3 regions of the Haloactinospora alba genome follow, and region 3 is predicted to be linked to each of the others. Evidence: riboswitches for the same ligand, from Rfam matches in the RefSeq annotation. Region 3 holds a riboswitch; each other region holds the start of a gene.
The links. Region 3 has a riboswitch for thiamine pyrophosphate ahead of FHX37_RS03590 (ECF transporter S component). Riboswitches for the same ligand answer to the same signal wherever they lie in the genome.
Positions count from the first base shown of each region.

Region 1: another riboswitch for thiamine pyrophosphate. It lies ahead of thiD (bifunctional hydroxymethylpyrimidine kinase/phosphomethylpyrimidine kinase); the one in region 3 lies ahead of FHX37_RS03590 (ECF transporter S component).
Region 2: another riboswitch for thiamine pyrophosphate. It lies ahead of thiO (glycine oxidase ThiO); the one in region 3 lies ahead of FHX37_RS03590 (ECF transporter S component).

Region 1 covers NZ_VFQC01000001.1:893,237-897,919, forward strand. Annotated here, with positions in the region: gene FHX37_RS04160 (alanine/glycine:cation symporter family protein) at 143-1,561, shown strand; gene thiD (bifunctional hydroxymethylpyrimidine kinase/phosphomethylpyrimidine kinase) at 1,635-2,504, opposite strand; TPP riboswitch at 2,493-2,588, opposite strand; gene FHX37_RS04170 (DUF368 domain-containing protein) at 2,637-3,581, opposite strand; gene FHX37_RS04175 (AMP-binding protein) at 3,790-4,683, opposite strand, start outside.
Region 2 covers NZ_VFQC01000001.1:1,331,556-1,336,238, forward strand. Annotated here, with positions in the region: gene FHX37_RS06055 (thiazole synthase) at 409-1,203, opposite strand; gene thiS (sulfur carrier protein ThiS) at 1,206-1,406, opposite strand; gene thiO (glycine oxidase ThiO) at 1,403-2,560, opposite strand; TPP riboswitch at 2,557-2,660, opposite strand; gene FHX37_RS06070 (Rv2175c family DNA-binding protein) at 2,775-3,131, shown strand; gene thiE (thiamine phosphate synthase) at 3,232-3,900, shown strand; gene FHX37_RS06080 (long-chain fatty acid--CoA ligase) at 4,003-4,683, shown strand, end outside.
Region 3 covers NZ_VFQC01000001.1:747,469-752,151, reverse strand. Annotated here, with positions in the region: gene FHX37_RS03595 (ABC transporter ATP-binding protein) at 1-1,440, opposite strand, end outside; gene FHX37_RS03590 (ECF transporter S component) at 1,440-2,045, opposite strand; TPP riboswitch at 2,166-2,273, opposite strand; gene glgP (alpha-glucan family phosphorylase) at 2,487-4,683, opposite strand, start outside.

The DNA.
Region 1 (4,683 bases), 150 kb from region 3:
ACAAGTCGGTGCAAATCTGGCTGTGCGCTATCCCTGGTTTACAGCTACGGTGCGCGCAGCCGCCATCGGGCCGGAGCCGCTACGAGCGGGCACCGGAACAGCGGCACCATCCCCTGCATCCGATCGATAGGGAGCCCGGTTCATGGAACAACTCCAGGACATGCTGGATCTGATATCCGAGATCGTTTGGGGACCGTTCGTCCTCATCCCACTGCTGCTGCTGACCGGGTTGTTCCTCACCATCCGGCTGCGGCTGCTGCAGTTCCACAAGCTGTTCCACGCTCTGTGGCTCGCCCTGATCCGGCGTAAGGAGCCGGAAGGCACCGAAGGCGACATCTCGCACTACCAGGCGCTGAGCACCGCGCTCGCCGCCACGGTGGGCGTGGGCAACATCGCCGGTGCCGGACTCGCGATCGGCCTCGGCGGGCCCGGTGCGCTGTTCTGGATGTGGGTGACCGGTCTGGTCGGTATGGCCACCAAGTACAGCGAGGCACTGCTGGGTGTGAAGTACCGGCGCAAGGACAGCGTCGGCCAGCAGAGCGGCGGGCCGATGTTCTACCTCCGCAACGGTCTGCCCGGCGGACTCGGCATGGTGCTGGGCGGGCTCTTCGCCCTGTTCGGTGCCATCGCCGCGTTCGGTATCGGCAACGGGACCCAGGCGAACACCGTGTCCCAACAGCTGGAGAGCGTCTGGAACGTGCCGACGTGGCTGGTCGGGATCGTGCTCGTGGTCTTGGCCGGCGCGGTGATCATCGGCGGGATCAAGAGCATCGGCCGGGTCGCCTCGGCCATCGTCCCGATCATGGTCCTGCTGTACATCGTCATCGCCCTGACCGTGCTGCTGGTGCACGTCGGCGACATTCCCGCCGCGCTGGCACTGGTCGTCACCGACGCGTTCACCGGAACGGCGGCCACCGGCGGGTTCGCGGGTGCGACCGTGCTCGCCGTGATGCAGTGGGGTGTCGCCCGCGGTATCTTCTCCAACGAGTCGGGCCTGGGCACCGGCGCGATCGCCGCGGCTGCGGCGAAGACGGACCAGCCCGTGCGCCAGGCGATGGTCTCCATGACCCAGACCTTCATCGACACCATCGTGGTGGTGACCATGACCTGCCTGGTCATCATCGTCACCGGCGTGTGGAAGGTGGAGGAAGCCGCGGACGGCTCGCTGCTGACCTCGCAGGCGCTGAACGAGGGGCTGTCCACGATCTCCCCCGCCCTGGGGTCGATGGGGGCTTACGCCATCGCCATCGCGGTCGTGGTGTTCGCCTTCACCACCATCCTCGGCTGGTCGTACTACGGCGAGCGGTGCATCGACTTCCTCGCCGGGCACAAGGGTGTCCTGGTGTACCGGGTCGTGTTCGTGGCGGTCATCTACGTGGGCGCCACCGTGTCCCTGGAGCTCATCTGGATCTTCAGCGACATCGCCAACGGGCTGATGGCACTGCCCAACCTGCTCGGTCTGCTACTGCTGTCCCCCGTGGTGGTCGCGGAGTCGAAGAGGTACTTCGCCAACCCCAACTGGCGCGACCCCGACGCGTCCGTTCCCGACGTGCGGGAGTGAGCCGCGCGCCTACCTCCGGTCCGGGTGCGGGAGAGGCCTCTCGCACCCGGACCCCGTCCGACGGGGTTGTTCGTTACGAACGGTGCCCGCCGTCCCGGGACGGTTCTCCCCACCAGGAGAAGAAATGGTGCAACGGTCCGCGACCGTTGCCGACCTCCAACGTGTCGGCCTGTTCCAGGGCCGCGGTGAGGTACGTCTTCGCTTCGGAGACCGCCGTCGGGAAGTCCCCGCGTTGCGGTCGCAGCGCCGCGACCGCCGAGGAGAGGGTGCAGCCGGTGCCGTGCGTGTTGCGGGTCGCGACCCGGCGGGCCGAGAACACCTCGGGCTCGGAGGCCGCGGTCACCAGCACGTCCACGCTGCGGGCCTCCGCCTGGCCGGAGTCGGCCACGCCGTCTCCGGAGGCGAGGTGCCCCCCCTTGAGCAGGACGCGGGACGCGCCCATCGCGCGGAGGCGCTCCGCCTGCTCCGCCATACCGTCGATGTCGCGCGCCTCCCCGGAACCGAGCAGATCAGCCGCCTCGGGCAGGTTCGGGGTCAGCAGGTCGGCGCGTGGCAGCAGCTCGGTGCGCAGCGCCTCGGTGGCGGAGTCCGCCAGTAGCCGGTCACCGCTCTTCGCGACCATCACCGGGTCCAGCACCACGTTTCCCAGCCCGTAGCGGTCGATCGCGGAGGCAACCACTCCCACGATCTCGGCACTGGCCAGCATCCCGATCTTGACGGCGTCCACCCGGACGTCGGAGAGGAGGGTGTCGAGCTGCTCGCCGACGAAACGCGCGGGCACCTCGTGCACCCCGGTGACACCGGTGGTGGACTGGGCCGTGAGCGCCGTCAGCACGCTCATGCCGTACCCGCCGAGAGCGGAGAACGTCTTCAGGTCCGCCTGGACACCGGCACCGCCGCTCGGATCGCTTCCCGCGACCGACAGGATGTTGTAACTACGCAATGGCGTTCCTTCGCTAGTTCGAGCTAGATCAGGTTCGACGGGTGTGCTCTCAGCCGGCCGGAACCGGCACCCCGCGCCGTCGATGCATCCGGTTGTGTGTGCTCCTGGTTCTGAGCGCCCGCCAAACGGGCACTAGACGCGCCCGGCCCCCTCGGGAGCGCCGCTGTCGTCCGCCGCGGCGCCGTCGTCTCCTCCGGCCCTGCGAGCGATCAGCAGCACCGCGGCCACGGTGACGAAGCCCACCACCATGAGTGCCACCGTGACCGCAACGTCCCCGGCGGGGGCGTGCAGCGCGCGGTCCTCATCCTGCCAGGGCCACAGCGCGCGCAGCGACCCGGCCAGGATCCCGGTCATCACCACCAGCGTGACGCGGTGCTGGTGCTCCAGCAGCCACTGGAGCAGTTTCACGAAGAAGGCCAGGCCGAAGACCGCCCCGACCGCGAACACCCCCAGGTAACCGAAGTCACGCGCGCTGACGGCGTCCATGGTCGCCGTGTACAACCCGAAGGTCAGCAGGAGGAACGATCCGGACATGCCGGGCAGGACCAGTGCGCAGATCGCCACCGCTGCGGCTCCGAACACGATCACCGGGTTCGGAGTGACCTCCGAGGGCGGAAGGCCGGTCAGTACGAACGCCCCGGCCGCCACGGCCAGCGCGAGCAGGTAGTGCCCCGCGGACCACGCCCTGCCGGAACCGGAGTAGGGGACCCACAGCGACGCGAGGACGAGACCGAAGAAGAGCGCGTACGAACGCTGCTGGTGCTCCTCGACCAGCGGAGCGAGGAAGGTGGCCCCCAGGAGGGCCGCCGCGAGCATACCGACCAGTACCGCCAGCACCAGCCCCCACTCGGCTCTGCGGAACTCGGCACTGGCGCGGCTGCCGCCGCGTCCTTGCGGCAGGTCCGTCGCGGCCAGCTTGACACCGCTGAGCACGTGTCCGGCCGAGGTGATGAGCCGCTCGTAGATGCCGACGATCAGGGCGATCGTGCCGCCGCTGACCCCCGGTACGACCTCACTGGTGCCGATGAGCGCGCCACGTAGCACGTTGAGCAGGGGGGATCCGATTGAGTTGGCCATGGTTCGTTTCGTTTCCGGGGAACAGACGGAGAGACAGGACGGCGCCCCATCCGGGTTCACGGCCCCGAGGATGGCGTGTCCGTGAGTGTAGGGTACGTGCTCGGCCCGCGGGGCTGGGCGTTCGCGCGTTCGGCCGGGCGGTGGCACGTCAGCGGCGCTCCGGCCAAAGACGCCGCCCAGCGGTTCCGCGCGGGGCGCGGAGTTCTCGTTACCCGGCGCCGCCCACCACGCTGGCCGCCCAACGGTAGTCCTGTTTGCCCACCGCTGTCCGCTGTACGTGCGCCACGACATGGAACGCCCGGGGAACCTTGAAGCCGGCGAGCTGCCGGCGGCAGTGCCGGCGCAGCTCGTCAGGGGCGGGGGAGGCGCCGGCTGAGGGGGATATGACGGCGGCGACGCGTTGCCCGAGGCTCTCGTCGGGAGCGGCGACCACGATGGCGTCCCCGACCTCCGGGTGCGCGGTGAGCACCGACTCCACCTCCTCGGGATAGACCTTCTCGCCACCGGTGTTGATGACCGCCGAACCGCGCCCCAGCAACACGATCGTGCCGTCCTCGGAGACCATGCCGAGGTCGCCCGACATCACCCAGCGCCGTCCTTCCCCGTCGACGGGGAAGGTGCGGGCGCTGGCCTCCGGGTCGTTGTAGTAGCCGGCGGGGATACGGCCGCTGCGCGCGATCCGTCCGACCTGCTGCGATCCGGGAGGCAACGGACGCATCCCGTCGTCCAGCACGGCGACGCTCGCTCCCATGGTGAAGCTGCGGGTGCCACCCTCGGTCTCGGCGGCGCCGCACACGCCGGTCTCCGAACCGCCGTAGCTGTCCGTGAGGGTGATCCCCGGACGCCATCGGAACCACAGCTCGCGCACGGCGGGCGTGAGCGGGGTGCCGCCCGAGGTCACGGTGTCCAGGGAGGGGCAGAGCCGGGGCTGTGTGAGGAGCTGCTGGGCCAGGGGCCGGGCCATCGCGTCCCCGACGAGCTGCACTATGTGCGCGCTCTCCCGGTCCGCGAGGGCGACGACCTCCGCCGGGTCGAACGTCCGCGCGGTGTTCAGCACGACGGTCTTCCCGTTGAAGAGCATGCTCAGGGCGTTCCACTGCCC
Region 2 (4,683 bases), 580 kb from region 3:
CCAGCCGCGTTCCTCGCGTCGCCGGACGGCCGGGCCCTGTTCGGTGGACGCCTGTCCCACCGTGCGGCGCTGGATGCGTCGCTCGTGACGAACGGCGTCCACCGAACACGGCCCCGGCACGAGGTCGCGCCACCCACGTGATTATAGGTGTGATCGCGCGTGCTCGATCTGGCCTGGACCAACCGCGACGCGTGCGCGGACCTCCGGGCGGCTCGTGCCGTCGGGGAGCCCACCCGTCCCGCGGGCTTTGCTTCCGCCCGTTCCTGTGACACATGCCGCCCCGGGGAGGAGGGGCCGCGTCCCGGCCGGGCACCGGGCGGAACAGCCCGGCCGCGCCACCCACGCGGAGGTGACCGCGCGCCTTCCCGGGACGTCTTGGCACGGCAACGGGATCGTGCCACTCGGACCTCAATCGGGGGCGGGGGAGGAGGCCTGGGCGTAACGGCGTACCGGTATCCGGCCGGCCTGGTAGGCACCCCGCCCCGCGCGGATCGCGTCCCGCATGGCCGCCGCCATCAGCGCGGGGTCGTGCGCACGGGTGATCGCGCTTGCCAACAGCACCGCGTCGCAGCCGAGCTCCATGGCCAGCGCCGCTTCGCTCGCGGTGCCGATTCCGGCGTCGACGATGACGGGCACCCCGGCCTGTTCCACGATGAGCTCGATGTTGTGCGGGTTACGGATGCCCATGCCCGAACCGATGGGGGCGCCCAGGGGCATGACCGCGGCGCAGCCGAGCTGCTCCAGCCGCCGGGCGAGAACGGGATCGTCGTTGGTGTAGGGCAGCACCGTGAACCCGTCGTCCACCAGCCTCTCCGCCGCCTCGAGGAGCTCTGCCGGATCCGGGAGCAGGGTTCGCTCGTCGGCCACCACCTCCAACTTGACCCAGTCCGTGCCCAGCGCCTCGCGGGAGAGGCGAGCGGTACGCAACGCGTCAGCGGCGGTGAAGCACCCCGCCGTGTTCGGCAACGGGCGTATCCCGTTGCGTTGCAGCACATCCCATACCGACCCCCGCGTCTCCGGGGAGACACGCCGCATCGCCACCGTGGTGAGTTCGGTCCCCGAAGCGCGGAGGGCCTCTTCCAGTACCTGTGGTGAGGGGGCGCCACCGGTTCCCGCGATGAGCCGGGAGGAAAAAGTGTGTCCGGCGAGAACGAGGGGGTCGCGGGGGAGTGCGGGGGCAGCCTGGCCGTTGTTCTCGGGCATGGTCAGCCTCCCTGCACGGGTGTCAGTACGTCCACGCGGTCGTTGTCGCTGAGTTCCGTGTGCTCCCACCGCGCTCGCGGGACCACCTCGTCGTTGACCGCCACAGCGACGCGGTGCGAAGTGTCGGTGACGGAGCGAACCGCCTCACCCACACTCGTGTGCGGTTGTACCTCGCGCTGCTCTCCGTTGATAACCACGTTCATCGTTCCTCCTCGCTCCCGGTGGGCAGACGGTCCGTGGCGAACGCGCGCGCATAATCGGGAAGTTCGCCACCGGCCAGGGCCTCGGCCATGGCATCCCCGGTAGCAGGAGTGAGGAGCACGCCGTGCCGATGGTGTCCGACTGCCAGATGCAGGCCGGGAGTGCGGGTCGGACCCAACAGGGGGGCATTGTCCGGGCTTCCCGGCCGCAAACCCACACATGTTTCGGTGATCTCCAGCTCACTGACGCCGGGGACGAGTTCGTGGGCATCCCGCAGGATCTCCCACACGCCGCCCACGGTCAGCCGGGTGTCATGGCCCATCTCCTCCTGGGTGGCGCCCAGCACGATCTCCCCGTTGGCGCGCGGAACGAGGTAGACGGGCGTTCCCTTGACGAGCCCTCGGACGGTACGGGTCACGACCGGTTCCTGGTCCTCGGGCGTCCGGAGCCGCAGAAGCTGGCCCTTGACCGGTCGCAGTTCCGGTAGGAGGCCGGGTGCCAGGCCGCTGATGGCGCCGGTCCACACACCGGCCGCCAGTACCACGTGGCGGCCGCGCACCTCGCCACCGGACTCCAGCCGCAGCCCCGCGGCCTGTCCCTGCGCGTACAGAACCTCGGTAACGCGGTCCCGCACGCCGACGGCACCATGCCGTTCCGCCGCTGTGCGCAGCGCTGCCATGAGCGCGCGTGGATCGACGGAATGGTCGTCCGGGGCGACGATCCCGCCCCGCACCGCCGGTGCCAGCATCGGCTCCAAGCGGCGGCACTCGCGAGCGGTGAGCCGTTCGGTCTTGATCCCCAGCCGGTTCTGCAACTCACCGAGGTCGGTGAGTTTTGCGAGGTCGTCAGTGTCGAATGCGACCTGCAGTGTGCCTTCGGTCCGGTACCCCGTCGGAGTGCCGCTCTCCTCCTCCAGCTCGGTGATGAACTCCGGGTAGCGGTTACGGGACAGGGTTCCGAAGCGCATCAGCGTTTCCTCGCCGAACGTGGCCTCTGACGCGGGAGTGAGCATTCCCGCCGCGACTGGGGAAGCGGCCTCGGAGATCTCAGGGGCGACGATGGTGACGTGCAAGCCGCGTTGTGCGGCCCGCCACGCGGTGACGAGGCCGATCACTCCCGCGCCGGCGATCACGACATCGGAGTCGTTCGTGTGCACAGCTGTTCCTCCCTCCCTTCGCCGGTATGACCCGGATCAGGTTTGCGGTCGGAGGCACGGCGCCTCCCTCTCAGCCGGTTCGGCTCCCGCGGGGTGTTCTCTCCCTGCGAGTCTAGGACCTCTGTCCGCAGCGCGGTGTTCCCCGCGGGAACCGGAGGTCGGGGCGGGGAACGGTTCGGACGCGTTACCCGGAGGTGTGTGCGATATTGGAGGGGTGACACGGAACGATCGCGATACGGACGCTCTTGTCGGGGAGTGGCTGCCCATCGGGGCGGCCGCGAAGAAGCTCAACGTCAGCCCCAACCGGATCAAGCAGTTCATCCGGGAGCACAAGCTTCTCGGGGTCCAGCGCGGAGGTGAGCTCGCGATCCCGGCGGCGTTCGTCGTGAACGGGAACATCCTCAAGGGGCTCCCCGGGACACTGACGCTCCTCTCCGACTGCGGCCTGACGACGGACGAGGCGCTGCGGTGGCTGTTCACCTCCGATGACTCGCTGCCCGGCTCTCCCATCGAGGCCCTCACCGAGGACCGCGGAACCGAGGTGCGCCGCCGGGCCCAGGCGCTGGTGTAAAGCCGGTCCGGATCCCGAACCCGGGGCCGCGCGGCCGTCGGCTCCGTCGACGTGGCGGGCGTGCGCCGGAAGTTATCCTGGCGGCGTGAATCACAGTCTTCTGAGACAGCGCCTGAACGACGCCCGACTTTACCTGTGCACCGACGCCAGAACGGAGCGGGGCGACCTCGCCGAGTTCCTCGACGCGGCGTTGTCCGGGGGCGTCGACATCGTCCAGTTGCGCGACAAGGGGCTGGAATCCCGTCAGGAACTGCGGTACCTGGAGACGGTGCGTGCCGCCTGCGAGCGCCACGGTGCTCTGATGGCCGTCAACGACCGCGCCGACATCGCCTGTGCCGCTGGAGCTGACGTCCTGCACCTGGGGCAGAACGACCTTCCGGTCCCCGAGGCCCGTTCGATCATAGGGGAGACTCCTCTGGTGGGCCGTTCCAACAATCGGGCCGACCTCGCCGCCGCCTCTGCCCAGCAGGAGGGCGTCGACTATTTCTGTGTCGGCCCCGCATGGGAGACGCCGACCAAGCCGGGCCGTCCCGCGGCTGGGCTGTCCCTCGTCGCCGAGGCCGCCGCTCTGGGAAGTTCCCGTCCGTGGTTCGCCATCGGTGGGATAGACCTGGAGAACCTCGGTGAGGTGCTGTCCGCCGGAGCCAACCGGGTGGTGGTCGTGCGTGCGATCACGAACGCCGAGGACCCGGCGGCGGCCGCTGCCGAGTTCCAACGGAGGCTGTCCCGGGACACGGCCCCATCAACAGCACCCGACAGCCGTTCCTAACACCGTTAGGTAACGATTGCCGGGAGGATTCTGTACGCGGCGCGCTTCCGCCTCTAGCGTCGGGTGATAGATGTCACGGACAACCCACGAGGGGCGAGGCTCATGCGTAGCACAATGCAGGATGCACCGTTGTTCATCGCTGATCTGGTTGATTACGGAACCACCGTGCACAGCGACGCTCAGGTCACGACATGGACCGGTGACGGGCCACGCCGGAGCAGCCTGGGCGAGGTGGGCCGCCGTACAGCCCAGCTCGCCCACGCGCTGCGCGGGCTGGGGGTCACGGGCGACCAGCGTGTGGCCACGTTCCAGTGGAACAACCAGGAACACCTGGAGGCCTACCTCGCCGTCCCCGCGATGGGCGCGGTGCTGCACACCCTGAACATCAGGCTGCACGGCGAGCAGATCACCTACATCGCGGACCACGCCGAGGACCACGTGGTCATCGTCGACGCCGCGCTGCTTCCGCTGTTCGCGCCGATCCTGCCGCGTATGGCCACGGTCCGGCACGTCATCGTTGCCGGGGGAGATCCCGGTGAACTCAACGTCGAGGGCGTGCAGGTACACCGTTACGAGGACCTGCTGGAAGGCCAGCCCGAAAGTTTCTCGTGGCCCGCCGTCGACGAACGCGACGCCGCTGCCATGTGCTATACATCCGGCACGACCGGTGCTCCCAAGGGTGTGGCGTACAGTCACCGTTCGATCTGGCTGCACTCGATGCAGGTCTGCATGACCGATGGGAAGGGGCTGAAGCAGTCGGACAACGCACTGGCCGTGGTCCCC
Region 3 (4,683 bases):
CAGTTCGTCGTGGGTGGCCACGACGATCGCCCGTCCCTGCCCCCGCAACCGGTCGAGCAGCTCGACCAGCTCGCGCCACGTGCGCGTGTCCTGGCCGAACGTGGGCTCGTCCAGCAACAGCACGTCCGGCGCGTGGGCGGGGCCGGCGCTCAGCGCTGTCGCCACGGACAGCCGCCGTTTCTCCCCGCCGGAGAGGGTGAAGGGGTGGGCGTCGGCCAGTGGGGCCAGCCACAACCGTTCCAGCAGCTCGGCCGCCCAACGGTCGGCTTCCCGCCCGGACAACCCGGCGCGTCGGGGCGCGAACCGCAGCTCGTCGTGGACGCGCCCGGTGACGAACTGGTCCTCCGCGTGCTGGAACACCGTTCCGACGTGGCGGGCGAGCTGTCGCGCCGGCCACCGCGACAGCGGGCGCCTGCTGACCCGCGCCAGGGGGCCACGCGGCCGGACCGCTCCCGCCTCGGGCGGGGACAGCCCGGCCAGGAGGCTCAACAGGGTCGACTTCCCCGAACCGTTCTCCCCTGTGACGGCGGTCGCCGTCCCGGCGCTGACGGTCGCGTCCGCGCCGTCCAGCACCCTGCGTGGCCGGGCCGCGTGGGGTCCGAGCCCGGCCGGCGTACGGGCGCGGCATCCGGTCGCCTCGAGTACGGCCTCCCCACCGGGTTCCGGTGTCAGGAGCGGTTCGGGATCCCGCCCGGGCACCCAGGCGCCGTGCTCGGCCAACCGGTCACCGTGGCGGTCGAACACCACCTCGGGGGGACCGTCCGCCAGCACTCCCCCGCCCGGTTCCACCACCACGACACGGTGCACACGCTCGAGGACGTCGGAGACGCGGTGTTCCACGAGCACCATGGTCGCCTCGGTGGTCGCCAGCAGCGTGTCCAGCAGTTCCCGCATACGGCGGGCCCCGTCGTGGTCCAGGTTGGCGGTGGGTTCGTCGAGCAGTAGCAGCCGCGGGCTCATGGCGAGCACCCCGGCGGCCGCGAGGCGCTGTTTCTCCCCGCCGGAGAGCACGGCGGTGGGATGGTCCAGCTCGTGGTCGAAGGCGATGTCGCGCAGGGTGGAACGCACCCGGGGCCAGATCCGCGCGGGCTCCGTCTCCAGGTTCTCCAGGCCGAACGCCACGTCGTCGCCGCACCGCGCCATGACGAGCTGCGTCTCGGGGTCCTGGCCTACCAGGCCGGTGGTGCCGCGTGTCGCGTCGGCGGGTTTGCCGTCGACGCGCAGTGTTCCGCGCTGTTCGCCGGTTATGGCCCGGTCCGGCCCGGTGAGTCCGGCCATGGCGTGCAGCAGGGTGCTCTTGCCCGAGCCGGACGCTCCCAGAAGCAGCACCCGCTCCCCTGGTTCGATCCGGAGGTCGACGCCGTACAGCGTCCACCGGTTGCGTCCCGCGTACCTCCATCCCCAGTTCGAGAGCTCGACCCGGGCGCCCGTGTGTCCCATCACTCGCGTCCGGAGGGGAAAGCGGTGAGGGCGCCGGACCTGGCCAGGGCCGTGGTCAGCAGGCGCCCGCCGAGGCCGGCTATCACCGCGGAGCTGAGGAGGACGATCCCGGCGAAGGCGAGTTGGAACGTCAACGGCCAGGTGGGGTAGTAGCGGAGATTGTCCATGACGGCTGGGGCGAGAGCGGCGGCGACGGCTGCCGCCACGGCGGCGACCGTGCCCCACCTGCGGTAGCGGAGCGCCGCGAAGACGGCTTCCGGGAAAAGCCCCTGCAGCACGCCGGACAGGATGACCATCACCCCCCACTGGGTGCCCAGAACCATGGAGACGAAGGCCGCGGCCGTGGAGGTCAGCACCGCCGCCCCGGGTTTCCGGATGATGAGTCCCCCCAGGACTCCGGGCAGCAGCCAGATGCCGTAGAGGACCGCCTGCGCCGGGGGGAAGAAGACGAACAGCGGTTGGGTGGCCGCCCAGAGCATTCCCCAGAACCAGAAGACCACTCCGACGGCGGCTCCCACGACGGCTGCCACCACGAGGTCCACGGTGCGCCAGGTGGCGCGGGGAGGGGTGTCGAACGTCGGCTGTTCGGGCGGGGTGGAGGTCAACAGGTGTCCCTTCGCGTCTTCACGTCGCGACACGAGAGGGCCCGGCCAAAGAGTGCCGGCCGGGGTGGTGCGGGCGTGTTCCCGTGGTCGGCGCCGTCCGGAAGCGCACCGACCGCACCCGGCCGTTCGTCCTCGACTTCCTTCGCTGGTATTACCCAGGTCAGGTGGCTAAGGGTCTGCGGGTTCGTTCCGCACTCTCAGCGCCGTAGCGCTCCCCTGTCGGTTCCGTCTCTATTATGCGTGCTTCGGGGGCGACCGGGTCAAGGCACCCCCCCCCCGACCCGCACACGTAGTCCCCCGGCCCGTCGGGCGCTGGCGGGACGGGGGGAGTCCGGAGCGGGACCCTCTGTCGGCCGACGGGAACGCCGCCAGGTGGTACCGGGCGACGCGCACGCCTCCACCGAACAGGTCCCGGCTCCGGAACGCCGCCCGTCCCCGGTCTCACCCGCAGACTCGGGCGGTTTCCAACCCCATCTCGGCGGGCCCGGACAGGAGCGGGTGCGCGGGACGCGCCCGCACCGTGCAGGAGGCCAGCTCCGCCTCCGGCCACGGGACCACTCCGGTGTAGTGGACGCGGGCACGGGACGCCGAACCGTCCACCGCGTTCAGCACGCCCCCGAGCGGACCGGATGCGGCGTCGGCGCGTCCGGTCCCGGGAGCGGACGCGACATCGAGCGCGACCTCCCGGGGGGTGAGCTCACCGAGGTCCACCGTCGCCCGAACCGTCGCTCCCCCGTCGCTTCCGGCCCCGGCACTCTCGGGGAGAAGCTCCACGCGTTCGATACGCACCTTGGGCCACGCCTGACGCACGCGCTGCTTCCACGCGGCCAGCTCGCGGGCCCCCTTCCCGTCGGATCCCGCCAAGCAGCGGCTGGACTCGGCCGCCCCCTGGTAGATACGGGTCACGTAGTCGCGCACCATACGGCTGGCCAGGACCCGCGGGCCGAGGGACACGAGCGTGTTCTTGACCATCGCCAGCCAGCGGCGCGGCAACCCGTCCCCGTCCCGTTCGTAGAACAGCGGCGCCACCTGCCGTTCGACCAGTTCGTACAGCGCCTCGGCCTCCCTGGCGTCCCGCTGGTCGGGATCGGCCGCGTCCTCGGCGGTGGGGATCTCCCAGCCGTTGGAACCGTCGAACAGTTCCTCCCACCACCCGTCCCGTACCGACAGGTTGAGCCCCCCGTTCAGCGCGGACTTCATCCCCGACGTCCCGCACGCCTCCAACGGGCGCAGCGGGTTGTTCAGCCAGACGTCGCAGCCCTGCACGAGCGAACGGGCGAGGTCCATGTCGTATCCCGGGAGGAAGACGATCCGGTGGGACACCTCGGGGTCGTCAGCGAACCGGACGATCTCCTGGATGAGCCGTTTGCCGTCCTCGTCGTTCGGGTGGGCCTTGCCGGCTATGACGAGCTGCACCGGGTACCGCGGATGGGTCAGGATCGCCTTGAGGCGCTGCGGGTCACGCAGCATGAGGGTGAGCCGTTTGTAGGACGGGACGCGGCGCGCGAACCCGAGGGTGAGGATGTCCGGGTCGAGCGCGTTCCGGGGATCGGCCCCGCCGGTCGGACCGACTCCCCGGTGACGCTGGGACTCCGCCAGTCGGACGCGTGCCTCGGCGACGAGACGCGAACGCAGCTCGCGGCGCATCTCCCACAGCTCGGCGTCACTGGCGGAGCTCACTTTCCGCCACCCTTCGGTGCGGGTGAACTCGTCGGGGTCGGGAACGGTGCGCTGGGCGAGCCGCTGGGCTTCCGGAGCCACCCAGCTACGGGCGTGCACCCCGTTGGTGACGGACGTGATCGGGACGTCGGCGACGTTGAAGCCGGGCCACAGTCCCTGGAACATCTCCCTGCTCACCTCGCCGTGCAACCGGCTCACACCGTTCACGCGCTGCGCGAGGCGCATCCCCATGAGAGCCATGTTGAACACGGCGGGGTCGCCCCCGGCGTGGTCCTCGGCGCCGAGCCGGAGTACCTGCCCGGCCGGCAGGCCGCGGACCGCCGGTGTGCCCGCGGTGAAGTAGCGTTCCACGAGCTGCCGGGGAAAGCGGTCGATCCCGGCGGCGACCGGCGTGTGGGTCGTGAAGACGGTGCCCGCGCGTGCGGCCTCGACCGCCTCGTCGAAGGTGAGTCCCGCGCTCTCGCAGTACTCCCGGATGCGTTCCACCCCGAGGAAACCAGCGTGTCCCTCGTTCATGTGGAAGACGTCGGGCTCGGGGTGGCCGGTGATCCCGCAGTAGGCGCGCACGGCGCGCATCCCGCCCACACCCAGCAGTAGCTCCTGCCGAAGCCGGTGCTCGGCGTCCCCGCCGTAGAGGCGGTCGGTCACCTCACGCGCCTCGGGGGTGTTCTCCTCGGCGTAGGTGTCCAGCAGCAGCAGCGGAACGCGTCCCACGCGCAGCACCCATACACCGGCCGTCACGGTGTTCCCGTCCGGGGACCCGATCCGGACGCGTACCGGTTCGTCGCCGTCCAGCAGTCGCGTCATGGGCAGCACGGCCGGGTCGATCTCGGGGTACTCCTCCTGCTGCCACCCCTCCGGGGAGAGGCTCTGGGCGGCGTAGCCGCACCGGTACAGGAGCCCGACCCCGATCAGGGGAACTCCGAGGTCGCTGGCGCTCTTCAGGTGGTCTCCGGCC